4 regions of the Halomonas sp. AOP43-D1-4 genome follow, and region 1 is predicted to be linked to each of the others. Evidence: predicted binding sites of a transcription regulator. Region 1 holds the regulator's gene; each other region holds the start of a gene.
What was found. Region 1 encodes LexA, which represses DNA repair genes until DNA is damaged. Its sites were predicted from a motif close to TACTGTNTANNTANACAGTA; they were not measured.
Positions count from the first base shown of each region.

Region 2: the regulator LexA is predicted to act here: its motif matches at 1,656-1,675, upstream of recN (DNA repair protein RecN).
Region 3: the regulator LexA is predicted to act here: its motif matches at 1,408-1,427, upstream of ACT3RQ_RS12025 (LexA family protein).
Region 4: the regulator LexA is predicted to act here: its motif matches at 1,424-1,443, upstream of ACT3RQ_RS10555 (LexA family protein).

Region 1 is NZ_JBQSVY010000006.1:37,436-41,020, forward strand. It holds gene ACT3RQ_RS07835 (L,D-transpeptidase family protein) at 72-599, opposite strand; gene ACT3RQ_RS07840 (TetR/AcrR family transcriptional regulator) at 577-1,254, opposite strand; gene lexA (transcriptional repressor LexA) at 1,521-2,198, shown strand; gene purU (formyltetrahydrofolate deformylase) at 2,306-3,160, opposite strand; gene ACT3RQ_RS07855 (ribonuclease J) at 3,481-3,585, shown strand, end outside.
Region 2 is NZ_JBQSVY010000005.1:183,514-187,098, reverse strand. It holds gene dnaK (molecular chaperone DnaK) at 1-740, opposite strand, end outside; gene grpE (nucleotide exchange factor GrpE) at 870-1,499, opposite strand; gene recN (DNA repair protein RecN) at 1,723-3,396, shown strand; gene fur (ferric iron uptake transcriptional regulator) at 3,517-3,585, opposite strand, start outside.
Region 3 is NZ_JBQSVY010000010.1:6,733-10,317, reverse strand. It holds gene ACT3RQ_RS12035 (patatin-like phospholipase family protein) at 1-154, opposite strand, end outside; gene ACT3RQ_RS12030 (alpha/beta fold hydrolase) at 195-1,094, opposite strand; gene ACT3RQ_RS12025 (LexA family protein) at 1,451-1,894, shown strand; gene ACT3RQ_RS12020 (Y-family DNA polymerase) at 1,891-3,192, shown strand; gene ACT3RQ_RS12015 (sodium-dependent transporter) at 3,303-3,585, opposite strand, start outside.
Region 4 is NZ_JBQSVY010000008.1:140,657-144,241, reverse strand. It holds gene ACT3RQ_RS10565 (sodium ion-translocating decarboxylase subunit beta) at 1-183, shown strand, start outside; gene ACT3RQ_RS10560 (IMPACT family protein) at 257-889, opposite strand; gene ACT3RQ_RS10555 (LexA family protein) at 890-1,327, opposite strand; gene ccmA (cytochrome c biogenesis heme-transporting ATPase CcmA) at 1,596-2,216, shown strand; gene ccmB (heme exporter protein CcmB) at 2,220-2,948, shown strand; gene ACT3RQ_RS10540 (heme ABC transporter permease) at 2,963-3,585, shown strand, end outside.

The DNA.
Region 1 (3,585 bases):
GGATCCAACAAAAGGGCCGATGATTTTAGACGATCAACGCACAGAGTCAAAAAAGCCTCTGCGTAAGGCCATTACAGATGGCTGCCATGTAGCCAAACAGGCGTTCCAGGCACGGCGCGCTCAAAGATATAAAGCAGGTCCTCGTTGCGCATACGAACACAGCCATGTGAAGCAGGTTTGCCCATCGGTTGATCGGGCGGCGTTCCGTGTACATAAATATAGCGGCGCTGAGAGTCAACCGTGCCTGCACGGTTAAATCCTCGCTCTAACCCACACAGCCATAAAATACGCGTCAAAATCCAGTCACGTGTCGGATGAGCGTCGGCCAAGTCACTTGAGAAAATTTCACCGGTAAAACGCCTGCCTCTAAATACCGCATTGACCGGCTGTTCATGGCCAATTGCCGCGCGAACATAGTGCCAGCCATGCGGCGTTTGGCCACTTCCTTCTTGCTGGCCAACGCCAGCGCCTCCAGTAGAGATAGCGCACTCAAAGTCTGGTGTTTGACCCTGCCACCAGCGCAGGATTTGTGCGCCGGTATCAATTTCGATCCAGCCGTCTTTTTTAGGTGGCAACTCAGCTAACAGGGGCGTTCGCATGCTGCGCTCCTTCAACCTCTTGCGGCAGTGGAGCATTCATGGCGGCAACGACCACAGGGCGCAAGCGTCGCACTAAATCACGCACAGTCACCTGCTCCTGATAATCCTTGGAGGCGATATCACGTAGCGCATCCAGCCCCGACAAGGTGAAAATGACCGTACCCAACATAAAGTGCAGCCGCCAAAAACGCTCGGCATCGGGTAAATCAGGGGTCGCCTTACGCACAAGCCCGGTAAAGCGGGTAAACACATCCCCATATTGCTCTTGAATATGGCGCCGTAAATGCCCCTGCGCTTGGCTATAGGCTAATCCCAATAAGCGCATGAAGACTTTCAAACTATCCCGTTCAGCAGGCACTGCCAGCACCGTGGTGGCCATTGTTTCAAGCAGCTCTTCCAGGGGGATGGCACGATCGGCGTATTGGGCTTCAAGCTCATCGAGCGCACCATGAAAACGCTGAGTAAACGGGTCTAGATAGCGCGAGAATACGGCTTGGATAAGGGCTTTCTTGGAACCAAAATGATAATTAACAGCCGCCAGGTTTACTCGCGCTTTACTGGTAATGTTACGCAGTGACGTTTCAGCAAAGCCACGCTCTGCAAACAGCACCTCAGCGGTATCCAGAATGCGTGACACCGTGTCAGATTGTGCCATTATGGCCTCCGGAGAAACGAGTGTTTAAAACATGCCAGAATAGTAAGTCATATCTTAATCAGGCTCAATCACCCTTATTCACCGATTTTTTTTAATTGGCTACCCTGCACATTAGTGTTAATTCAAACGTCTTACCGCTCACAGACAGTGTTTTAACAAGCTGCTTTTTTAACCATGTACTGGATAGAGCAACATACTGTATACTTAAACACATACTGATCAAGCAGACAGATACCGACTGTCTTTTATTGTTTATGGAGTTTGGTATGTCGCGGCCACTCACAGCACGTCAGCAACATGTTTTTGATTTTATAGTAAAAACCATGGGTGAATTCGGCTACCCTCCCACCCGCGCCGAAATTGCCAAGGCCTTGGGCTTTAAATCCCCCAATGCCGCTGAAGAGCATTTACGTGCTCTTGAGCGTAAAGGCGTTATCCGGATTATTCGCAATACGTCGCGGGGGATTCGCCTCCCCAACCAGGAAGCTCAGGACGTTAGCGAATTACCCGCCACCGTTGCAGCCAACAGCAATGATCTTCCGCCGATGGGCTTGCCAGTCATCGGTGAAGTGGCCGCTGGCAGCCCGATCCTTGCAGCGGAGCATATCGACCGTTACTGCCCGCTACCCGCAGAATATTTCACCCCTAAAGCCGACTACCTCCTGCGGGTACGCGGTTTATCCATGAAGGATGTGGGCATCCTGGAAGGCGATTTACTGGCGGTGCACCGCACTGATCGTGTACGTGACGGGCAAATCGTCGTTGCGCGGCTGGAAGATGAAGTCACTGTAAAACGCTTTCAACGCCAAGGGTATCAGGTCATGCTGATTGCGGAAAACGCTGATTTTGCACCGATTGAAATCGACCTGCGAACCCAATCCCTGGATATTGAAGGCGTAGGTGTAGGCGTCATCCGTGGCGGTAATGGCCAAGCGCTAGGCTAATAAGCCGTTTGCGTGGAATTGGATTTGAAAAGCATCAAGGGGGTGGCCATTTTCATGACCACCCCCTTGTTTTGTTACTGGTTCAGCTTAAACAGTTTTTAAAACGCTTAGCTAAAGACAACGGTCTTATTGCCGTGGATCAAAACGCGGTCCTCCAGATGCCAGCGCAGGCCTCGCGCCAATACGGCTTTTTCTACATCGCGCCCAAAGCGAACCAGGTCGGTTGGCGTATGGCAATGACTCACACGATGAATATCCTGCTCAATAATCGGCCCGGCATCCAATTCCTCCGTCACGTAGTGGCACGTCGCGCCAATTAGCTTTACGCCGCGCTCATAAGCCTGATGGTAAGGCTTGGCGCCAGCAAATGAAGGCAAGAAGCTGTGGTGAATATTAATTACCTGCCCAGCATAGCGCTCACACAACGACGGGGGCAGAATCTGCATATAGCGCGCCAATACAATACAGTCCGCTCGCGCGTTATCAATAAGTTCCTGCACCTGAGTAAACGACTCTTCCTTATTATTCGCGTCCACCGGCACATGGTGATAAGGAATACCGTACCACTCAGCGATTGAGCGCATGTCTTCGTGATTAGAAATCACACCGGCGATATCACAATCCAGCTCACCTGCCTGCCAACGGTAAAGTAAATCCACCAGGCAGTGAGACTCACGGGAGACCATGAGGATGACGCGCCGACGCTTTTGAGTATCCATTAGCGCCCACTGCATGGAAAACTCTTGAGCAATTGGCTCAAAGGCGCTGCGTAATGTTTCAACGGACATGCCAAGCGAATCGGCCAATATCTCATAACGCATAAAAAAGCGGCCCGTTTGCAAGTCAGAATGCTGACTGGCCTCGGTGATAGAGCCGCCTTGTTGAGCAATAAATCCAGACACACGGGCAACAATACCCACCTGATCGGGGCAGGAAACGACTAAACGGTAATAATGAGACATGTGAAGTACTCTTGACGACCTACGAAATACAAATGACAAACCACTATTGGCATCGTCTATTGGCATAGTGCAACGGCGCCGCAAACAGCGGCTAAATAGCGACGCCGTAAATAACGGCTGCCTAGTGTACCGGAACCCTATTAACGAAGCACCGTTATCTAATGTCGGGGGTCATTGTTAGCCGCCCCTGCCTTCCCGTATAGTTAAGGCATTACTTTTTAGGCTTTTCATAACCGATGCATCCACCACGCGTTCAACTTCGTCCTCGCCGCCGCCCGCCTCTGCGCCTACTGCCGCTGGGTGGGTGTGGTGAAATCGGCATGAATCTAACGCTGTATGGATACGACGATCACTGGATCGCGGTCGACTGCGGCATGATGATTCGCCAGGATTTGCCTAACTCGCCCCTTCAGGTACCTAACCTG
Region 2 (3,585 bases), on a different contig from region 1:
TCAGACTTGAACTGGTCAACCAGGTAGTTGATCAGCGCCAAGTCGAAATCTTCGCCGCCCAGGAAGGTGTCGCCGTTGGTGGCGAGTACTTCAAACTGGGTTTCGCCTTCAACGTCGGCAATTTCGATGATCGAGATATCGAACGTACCGCCACCCAAGTCATAAACGGCGATGGTTTTGTCACCGCGTGACTTGTCCATACCGTAGGCGAGTGCTGCTGCGGTCGGCTCGTTGATAATACGCTTAACGTCCAGCCCCGCGATGCGGCCTGCATCCTTAGTGGCCTGACGCTGGCTGTCGTTGAAGTAAGCCGGTACGGTGATGACCGCTTCCGTTACCGCTTCGCCGAGGTAATCTTCGGCGGTTTTCTTCATTTTCTTCAGCACTTCCGCACTTACTTGCGGCGGCGCCATTTTTTTACCTTTTACTTCTACCCACGCATCGCCGTTGTCAGCTTCAGCGATTTTGTAGGGCACCATCTTGATGTCTTTCTGAACAACGTCGTCTTTAAAGCGACGGCCGATCAGACGCTTGATGGCGTAAAGCGTGTTTTCCGGGTTGGTAACGGCTTGGCGCTTGGCGGCCTGGCCTACCAGAGTTTCGCCGTCATCGGTGTAAGCGATGATCGAAGGCGTGGTACGGCCACCTTCAGCATTCTCGATAACTTTAGCACTGTCGCCATCAAGTACTGCCACACAAGAGTTGGTAGTACCCAGGTCAATACCAATAATGCGTCCCATAGCAAAAACCTCGAATTCAGTTGTATCAATACTTAAAACGTGTGCGGGATTTCCCGCGTGGTTGGCCTTTATCTGGGGGCCGCCAGTGACTTTTCAAGGGTTTTTTTACACTTTGCGTCACTAATCGGCTTAATTTGCCTTCTGACTGACCACAACCATCGCTGGGCGAACCAAACGCCCATTGAGCAGGTAACCTTTCTGCATCACTTCCATTACGGTATTGGGTTCAAGCTCGGGGTTCGGCACCATCGCCATGGCTTCGTGCACTTGGGGGTCAAAGGGCTCGCCTTGGGGCTCAATGCTTTCAACACCAAATTTATTGAGCACCCCCAGCTGCATATTGAGCGTCATGGAAACGCCCTCGCGGTGCGCCTCAGAGGCGCCGTCCTGCATGGATTCAAGCGCTTTTTCCAGACTATCCACCACAGGCAGCAGCTCTTTTACAAATTTTTCCAAGGCAAACTTACGTGCCTTGTCCGCTTCCTGCTCGGCACGGCGGCGAACATTCTGAGCTTCAGCGGCGGCGCGCAACGCCTGGTCCTTGGCTTCTGCCAGGTTTTGCTCCAGCTCATTTACCTGAGCGGCGAGTACGTCGGCCTCGGGGTCGGCGAAGCTGCCTTCAAGCGGCGCTTCGTCGTTAATCAGGCCTTCCAGCTCCCCATCAATCAAGCGCTCTTCAGACTCCTGGTCCCTCATATCGGCTTCCCGCTCTTGGCGAGCGAGTTCGTCATCTAATGGAGTTTGCGGTTCTTTTGCCATGCCATGCTCCTCAAAAGGGGTTCGGGCTTTGTCTGCCCAACACTGCTCATAAAAAATAATCAATAAATCAGTTTTAAAACAGCCCTAAACACGTATAGAGGCTATATGGGGGCCATAAAAGCCATCTCAAGAGGAGCATTGAAGTCAGTTATCGACTACTGTATAAAACAACATTTATTGGATAAGTATCCAGCTTCTGTGTCGCACCGCCTCAGGAGGCATCATGCTTACTCAGCTAGCGATTCAAGATTACGCGATTGTCGACCGCCTTGAGCTTGACCTGACCCACGGCATGACGGCCATCACGGGGGAAACAGGTGCAGGCAAATCCATTCTTCTAGGCGCGCTGGGCCTGTGCCTTGGTGAGCGTGCCGATGCTGGCAGCGTGCGCCACGGCTGCGAGCGCACCGACCTATCAGCGCGTTTCGACATTCAACACCTGCCCGCCGCCGTCGAATGGCTCACAGCCCGCGAGCTCCCCACCGACGAATGCCTGCTGCGCCGTGTAGTGACCGCCAGTGGGCGTTCAAAAGCGTGGATTAACGGCCAGCCAGCGACCATCACGGACTTAAAATCGCTTGGCGAGCAGCTCATTCAAATTCATGGCCAGCATGCTCATCAAGCGTTAATGCGTGAAGAGGTGCACCTGGCCCTGCTGGATGATTATGCCGGGCTACGGGAGGCTCGCCAGCAACTGGCAGAAACCTTCCACGAATGGCGCAATGCGCGACGACGGCTTAAAAAGCTCAGTGAAGAAGGTAGTGAAGTAGAAGCCAAGCGCCAACTGCTGCGCTACCAGGTTGAAGAGCTGGACCAGCTTGGCCTGGGTGAAGGCGAACTACAGACGCTTGAAGAGGAGCAACTGACCCTTGCGCATGCCGAAGAGACACTGCGTGAAACCCAGTTGGCTGCCGACTGCTGCGCCAGCGATGACGGCGGCGCGCTGTCGCTTCTTAATCAAGCTTATGCACACTTAAGCGCCCTGCCGGGCAGCGATAAGGGCACGCTTGCCAATACGCTCGCCATGCTCAGCGATGCGCGCATTCAGGTGGAAGAGGCCTCAAGCGAGTTGCAGCGCTTTGCCAGCAGCACCGAGCTCGACCCAGAGCGCCTGATGTGGGTGGAAGAGCGCTTGACCGATATACACCGCATTGCGCGCAAGCATCATGTCGCGCCTGAAGAAATATGCGCCCTGCATAGCGCGCTTCAACGTGAAGTGGCACAGCTCGAAACCAGCGATGAAGACCTTGAAGCGCTGAGCGGTCAGGTCGCCGAGTACCGTGAGCGCTACCGCAGCGAAGCCAAGAAAATCAGCGATACCCGTCAAAAAGCTGCTCTACGGCTGGGTAAAGAAGTTCAGCAGCAGCTGGCCTTTCTGGCCATGGGGAAGGCACGCTTTGAAGTGGCCGTTGCTTCGCGTGAAACACCCACGCCTGAAGGGCTGGATAGCGTACAGTTTTTAATCAGCGCTAACCCAGGCCAGCCTGCTCGCCCGCTCGCCAAAGTTGCCTCTGGGGGTGAGCTTTCGCGTATCAGCCTGGCGATTCAGGTGGTGGCCGCCTCGCATTCGACGATCCCAAGCCTGGTGTTTGACGAAGTGGATGTGGGTATTTCAGGCGCCACGGCGGAAATTGTCGGCCAGTTATTGCGCAAGTTAGGACAGAACGGCCAGGTAATGACCGTGACGCACCTGCCCCAGGTGGCCGCACAGGCGCATCAGCACCTGCATATTGAAAAGCGTGCCAAGCGAGATTCTACGCGTACCTATATGGCCTTGCTGGACGAGCGGGGGCGCATCAGCGAGCTTGCGCGCATGCTGGGCGGGGTCACGCTCTCTGACCAAACACTGGCTCATGCCCAGGAAATGCTGCATGCCAGCCAGCGCCCGCCTCATTAAGAGCTTTCTCACATCACTATCTAATTAACGGCTACCACGCAAAATACCCCCATGCTGCTCCCTGTAACAAGGAGCGGCATGAGGGTTTGCATCACGGCCAAAACAGGTTTGCGGGAAACCCTATTTTTTGTTGATCGGCACGTTAACCTGGCGCGTTACGTCCGACCCGCGAGGGCGCACGTAAAGTAC
Region 3 (3,585 bases), on a different contig from region 1:
GCGCGCCCATGGAGCATCCCGCCACTGAAATAATCTCAAAGCCTCGTGCTTCCAGGGCTTCAATGACACCGATATGGGCATAACCGCGCGCCCCGCCACTGCCCAACACCAAAGCCACTTTTTTCCCGCTACCCGCGTGCGTCAGTTGATTCATTGGCTATTCCTATTGCTCTTGAGCCGACCGTATAACCGCTTTACACGGCTGCCTCCCAGTGGGCGGTGGCGAGTTCCGCCACAGCGGCAACCGCTTTAGATTCTAAATGTAGATGATGCCCGCCAGGCAACACATGGCGGGTCAGATCATTAACCGCCAAGCGCGCCTGCTCGGCCCAGGCACGCTTTCCTAAAATACCCTGCTCGCCTTCAATCAGTAGTACCGGCGCCTGAATACACGCTAACAGAGCCAGCACCTGCTCAGGGGTAAAGCGCACCAGAGAGGGTTTTAGCAGTCGACTATCCGTACACATTTGTAGATAGCCATCGGCAGTTGCTTGCGTATTACGCTCAACCAACGGCATCGCCGCTACACTATCCAGCGTGGTGACGCCACCGGCTACCCGCGCGGCAACCGCACTTTCGATATCAGCATAGCGTGGTGGGCGGGAAAGCGGGCGACGATGGGCAATAAGCCCTTTGCGCAACTGGCTGGCAGTTTCTTCCGCAGGCGTATTCAACGCCCCCAGCCCGTCAATCAAGGTTAACCGGGCAATACGCTCTGGCATGGCGGCGGCCAGTAGGCAGGCAACCGCCGCGCCCATGGAGTGGGCCAGTAAAGAAGCCTGTTCAATACCTAGCGCGTCCAGCGCATCAAGCACGTCGTGGCAGTAATCCCACAACGCATAGTCGCTTCCGAAAGCGGCATGCTGGGAGTGTCCATGGCCACGAAAATCAATGGCTACCACGCGGATATCCAGCGCATCTGCCAAAAGCGGAGCCAAGCGGCTAAAGCTTGCCGCGTTATCCAGCCAGCCGTGTAGCGCCAGCCAGACAGGTGCATCCACGCGGCCCCAGCCCAGTGCGGCCAAGCGCCCTTGCGCAAGCACCAGCGGTTGCGCAGTGTGTCGAGACGCGTGCTGGAGTGTCGGTTCACGCATACATTGTTTTCCTGATGAAGTGGTCATCTCGTTGGCAAATAACGCGACGCCTTTAATGTTCCTGAATTCAGCTTTCAGGCAATGTCTGGATGACGGTATCAGTAACAAACGTTACCATGCCAGGCGCAATTCTTCCGCCGCTTTTCCCCAACCCTTGCTAATGGTGCTGCCATGAAACCACGCCGCGATACACGCGCCCGTAACCTTGTTTTTTTTATTGCTGTTGTTAGTGCCATCGTCGTGGGGTTGTGGCTAGCGCGCTAGGCTTGCCTAATCGCCGCTCAACGCTTGCAATTTAAACCTCACGAATAAATACTGTATATACATACACACTATATTCAGTGAGGATGCCGACGATGTCGTTGCCTCCATCGACGCTCGTGCCCACCTTGCCGTTAACGTCTCAGCCGTTGCCTTTTTCATCGTTACAAGGCCGTGCGGGCTTTAGCGGCTTTCCATCACCAGCGCAGGATTACGAACCGCGTACGCTCGACCTCAACACGCGGTTAATTAAAAACCCTACCCAGACGTTCTACCTTTCCGCCGCTGGTGACAGTATGGAAGGCTGGGGGATTTTTGATGGCGACCTGCTGGTCGTTGACCGCAGCATTAAGCCTCGGCTAGGGCACATTCTGGTTGCCATGTTTGAAGAGGAAGTGCTGATTAAGCGCTACGCCCTCTACCAAAATACGCCGCATCTCTGCTCTGCGCATCCTCACTACCCGCCGCTTCCTTTGGAAGGCACCGAGTGCCAGCTCTGGGGAGTAGTGCGTGCTGTCATTCATGAGTATGTCCGATGATCGGCCTGGTCGATGCCAACAACTTTTACGTCAGTTGTGAGCGTGTGTTTGATCCTGCGCTGGAAGGCAAGCCGGTGGGCGTTATGTCGAACAACGACGGCTGTATCATCGCCCGCTCTGCCGAGATGAAAGCCATGGACATCCCCATGGGCATGCCATCGTTTAAGCTCGAAAGCCTGCGTAAGCGTGGTGACATTTACCTCAAGTCATCCAACTATGAGCTGTATGGCGATATGTCGGCCAGGCTGTGCCAGCTACTGCGCGATACCTGCCCAGCCGTGTCGCCGTACTCCATTGATGAAATGTTTATTTACCTGGAGGCGTTCAGCAACCAGCAGTGCCAAACCCTGGGCGAATGGCTGCGTCGGCGGATTCGGCGTCATTTAGGCCTGCCGGTATGCGTCGGGCTGGCCCCTACGCATACACTGGCGAAGCTTGCCAACCACCTGGCCAAGCAGGCGACTCACTATCAAGGCGTGTGCCTGCTAACGGGAAAAGATGCGGCAACGATCGCCTTGCTTAAACAGACACCGGTGGGCAGCGTATGGGGCGTTGGGCGCCGGATTGCTGAGCGGTTAGCGATCAGTAATATTAATACCGCTTGGGACTTACGTGAGGCTGACCTTCGGCTACTGCGCAAACATTTTTCGGTAGTGCTGGCCCGCACGGCGCTGGAGCTGCGCGGTACGCCCTGCCTGCAGATGAATGCGCTGGATCAACCGCGCCACCGCATTATGACGTCGCGCTCATTCGGCCAATCAACCGGCAGTAAAACAGAAGTACATAACGCGTTACGCCAACATGCCCAGCGCAGCGCCGAAAAACTCCGTCAGCAGCACAGCCTAACGCGAGCCGTGATGATTTTTTTAAACACCAACCGCCACCGCCGAGACCAACCCCAGTATTTTCCTCACACCATGGTGCCCCTGCCCTCACCCAGCGATGATACGCGCACAATTCTTGAGGCCGTTCACCAAGGGGTTGAACAGGTTTACCGGCCAGGCTACCGGTTTATGAAGGCAGGTGTGATGCTGCTGGATCTGGTTGATGCCGAGCAGCACCAGCTCTCGTTGCTACATCAACCGCCGCGGAACCGATACCCTTACTTAATGGCCACCCTGGACAATATCAATCAGCGTATGGGGCAAGGCACCATCAGCTTTGGTATAACGGATGCCGATGCCGCTTGGCAGCTACGCTGCGGGCACCGCTCAGGCCGCTACACCACACGCTGGGACGAGTTGATGAAGGCAGGCACCCATCCTGGTGCTATCAAGCAATCTGCTTTACGCAAGTAACCGCTGTGATTTCAACTACGATCTCAGGAAGAGACTCAAATCACCTGCCAAACGCCGCTGGATGAGCCGTCACTCATTGCTCAGCAGCAGCGTTGGCTGGGGAGAATCCGTTAGCGTGTCGTTAACGCCTGACGCAGACGAGGACTCAACCACTCGCCCAGCGCCATCATGATCAGCAGGATAGCTAACAACCACGGCCAATGAACTGAAAAAGTAACGGTAAACAGCCCTAACGCATCAGCGAAAATAACCAAAATACCCAGCGGGCTGACATAACGCACCATGGCAAGCCATAGCGTATAGGGCAGAGGCGATAGCCCCAGCTCGTCGCGGAACGTTTCACTCTTTAGGACAAAGCCTGCCAGTATGACGGTGCCTAACCCACCCAACGGC
Region 4 (3,585 bases), on a different contig from region 1:
ATTAATCCGCTGATAGGTGCTGCCGGGGTATCCGCTGTGCCTATGGCGGCGCGTGTAGCTAATAAGGTCGGTCTGGAATCCAATCCGCATAACTTCTTGTTGATGCATGCGATGGGTCCAAACGTGGCAGGGGTAATTGGTTCTGCCGTGGCTGCCGGGGTAATGATTAAATATTTGGGATAAATAGACAGGATTGACGGGGAAGCAGAAGTGCCCCATGCACGGCTTACGGTTTACTCCGTAAGCCGTTTTTGGTTCAGGGGGCGGGGGCGTTTACTGGGGTAACGTCCAGCGTGCACTTTAGGCGATTTTCCAAGGGGGAAAGGTCGAACGTATGGTCGCGGGGCCAGCCAATGGTGAGCTGAACACCTTCGCCATCGTAGTTGACGTGTTCAATGGGGATGGCCTTTTCGTCGCACCAGGCGCGGGCGATAGCCTCGCTGGCAAAGGTAAGGCGTAGCGTGTAGGCGTCTCGCTCAATCACTTCACGCGTCGGTAAGGTTTCCAACGCATGGCTGATGGCTTGAGCGTAAGCCCGTGCCAGCCCGCCGGTGCCTAGCTTGGTGCCGCCGAAGTAGCGCGTCACGACACCGCCGATTTCACCCATTTGGCTGCCTTGAAGTACCTGGTACATTGGCCGACCGGCCGTGCCGCCAGGCTCGCCATCATCGGAAAAACCAATCAGTGTTTGCTCCCCGGGCGGCCCAGCAATATAAGCCGTACAGTGATGGCTGGCATTGGGGTGAGCAGCTCTTTCCGCTTCAAGAAGTGCACTAAAAGCGGCCACATCTGGCGCATGGCATAGCCACGCCAGAAACTGGCTTTTTTCGACCTCTATCTCGGCGGTATGCCACTGCGAGGCAGCTAAATCAGGAACTTGATAACGCAATCAGTGCTCCATAAGGCCATAAGAATTGGCAGCAAGGTCGTTGGCACTATCCTGCGCCACACCCATTACCATTCCTAACACTTGAATATCGCGATTGTGCAAAAAGAGATCCGGCGCTTGGGTGTCGGCAGGCCATAAATGTACGCCAAAGCGACTGATCGAGAGCTGCTTCAACGCAACAGGCTGCTGATTGATGTGAGCGACGGCGGTTTCTTCGTGGGTATCGCATTGAAAACGCCGAATAATAATGACATCTCCATCAAACAAGTTGCAATCACGCATTCGGTTACCACGTATTTTTAGGGCGTAGGTATTGTGGCGCGTTCTGCGTGGTGCTGTTTTAAAGGCGCGTGCCGATTGAATGCCTTTAGGTGCGCAGGACGCGCTGCTCAATACGGTAGAACCGGCGTGAGTTGGTGCTGACATCGATATATTCATAGGAAATTCTCCAATGCAGCGCCCTTTCCCTAGGCGTTTAGTAGTGGCAAGCCAGCAGGTTGTTGGCATGTCTTTTCATACAGTGTTTTAGTATACAGCTGTTTTTGCATACAGTGGTAGTGCTGTTTTTATCCAGTGCCTTTGGCTATTCAAAATGCTGGTCCCGTCGGCACGCTTGGTGCATTCTCACGGCCGCTGCGATTGGCTGGAGATAACGTGGCTTTCCGTGTAGAGTTTTGGCTAACTATCAACCTGTTGGGAGACACCTTTGAGCCTGTGCCTGCAAGCACGACAACTAGCCTGTGAGCGTGATGGGCGCTGGCTATTTGAAGGGCTCGATCTCACGATTCGCAGCGGTGACATCGTTCGAATTGAAGGCCCCAATGGCAGCGGCAAGACCACGCTGTTAAAGCTGCTGGCAGGTCAACTGAGTGATTACCAAGGCGAGCTTTTCTGGAACGGCGCGCCACTTCGCAAGGTGCGTGAACATTATCTGGCCAACCTGCTGTATCTGGGGCATTCGCCAGGCATCAAGGCTGGGCTTTCACCGCTTGAAAACCTGGCCTGGTACCAGGCGCTAAGCGGCGAGCGGGGGAATGAATCGCAGCGCCTGAGCGCTTTGGAGCAAGTAGGGCTTGGCGGTTTTGAGGACGTATTGGCCGGCCAGCTTTCGGCGGGTCAGCAGCGCCGTGTGGCGTTGGCCCGGTTAACGCTGACGCGCCGTCCACTCTGGGTGCTTGACGAGCCGTTTTCCGCCATTGACCACCAAGGCGTAGCCGCGCTTGAAGCGCAGCTTTCAGCTCATGCTCAAGCCGGGGGGAGCATTCTGGTAACCACTCACCATGGGCTGAATGCTTCGCCCGCCGCTCGCTGTATTCAACTGGGGTAGACAATGACGCAGGGGCAGAAGGCGACCACTACACTACTTGAAACGCCGGTGCCGGGCGGGCTGTGGATCGCCTTTACCGCTACCCTGAAGCGTGATGTAACACTGATGTTCAGACGCCGCGGCGAGCTGTTCAATCCGCTGGTCTTCTTCGCGCTGGTGATAACGCTGTTCCCAATCGGCATTTCACCCGACCGCGCCGTACTTGCGCTGATCGCGCCAGGTCTTTTGTGGGTAGCGGCACTTCTGGCGGCGCTTTTGTCGCTGGATAGCCTGTTTCGCACCGATTATGACGACGGCAGCCTTGAGCAGATGCTGCTCGCGCCTCAGCCGCTAGCCGCGCTTAGCCTGGCCAAGGTGCTGGCCCACTGGTTGTTGACCGGGCTGCCGCTGGCACTGGTCGCGCCGCTTCTGGGTGTGATGCTGGCCCTGCCTCCGGGCAGCTACGCGGTGCTTGCGCTTTCGCTTTTACTGGGCAGTGCCAGTTTGAGCCTGCTTGGCGCGATTGGTGCGGCGTTGACCGTCGGTATCGCGCGAGGCGGTGTACTGCTGTCGCTGCTTATACTGCCGCTGTATATACCGGTGCTTATTTTTGGGGTCGGGGCGGTGCAGGCTGCTGTCATCGGTGAAGGTGTCGCGGCGCACCTGGCCATGCTCGGGGCCCTGCTGGCCGCGTCGCTACTGTTGGCTCCCTGGGCGATTGCCGCCTCGCTACGCATCAGTATCAACGGTTGAGGACAGAACACGCCATGTGGACCTTTATTCATAAATGGGGCTCTCCCAAATCGTTTTATGCAATGAGTGCAAAGGTGCAGCCCTGGTGCTGGGCAGTCTCCCTGGTACTCATTGCGACCGGTACGGTATGGGGGTTAGCCTTTGCACCCACCGAGGTGAATCAGGGGCAGGGCGATAGCTTCAGGATCATTTATGTCCACGTGCCCGCCGCCTTTCTTGCCCAGTCGGTGTTTGTTTCGATGGCGGCGGCGAGCCTTGTCTTCATGGTATGGAAGATCAAGGTGGCGGATATGGCCGCGACAGTTATGGCGCCGTTTGGGGCGGTGATGACGTTTGTGGCGCTTTTTTCCGGGGCGGTGTGGGGTGTCCCCACCTGGGGCACTTGGTGGATGTGGGATGCCCGACTGACCTCCATGCTGATTCTGTTGTTCCTGTTTCTGGGTGTGATCGCCCTGCGCAGTGCTTTTGCCCGTCGTGAGGGGGGATCAAAAGCGGCTTCGGTACTGGCCATGGTTGGGGTCATCAATATTCCGATTATCAAGTACTCGGTGGACTGGTGGTTTACGCTCCACCAGTCGGCGACCTTTACGTTGACGTCGCGGCCCCTCATGCCCACGGAAATGTGGCTGCCGTTACT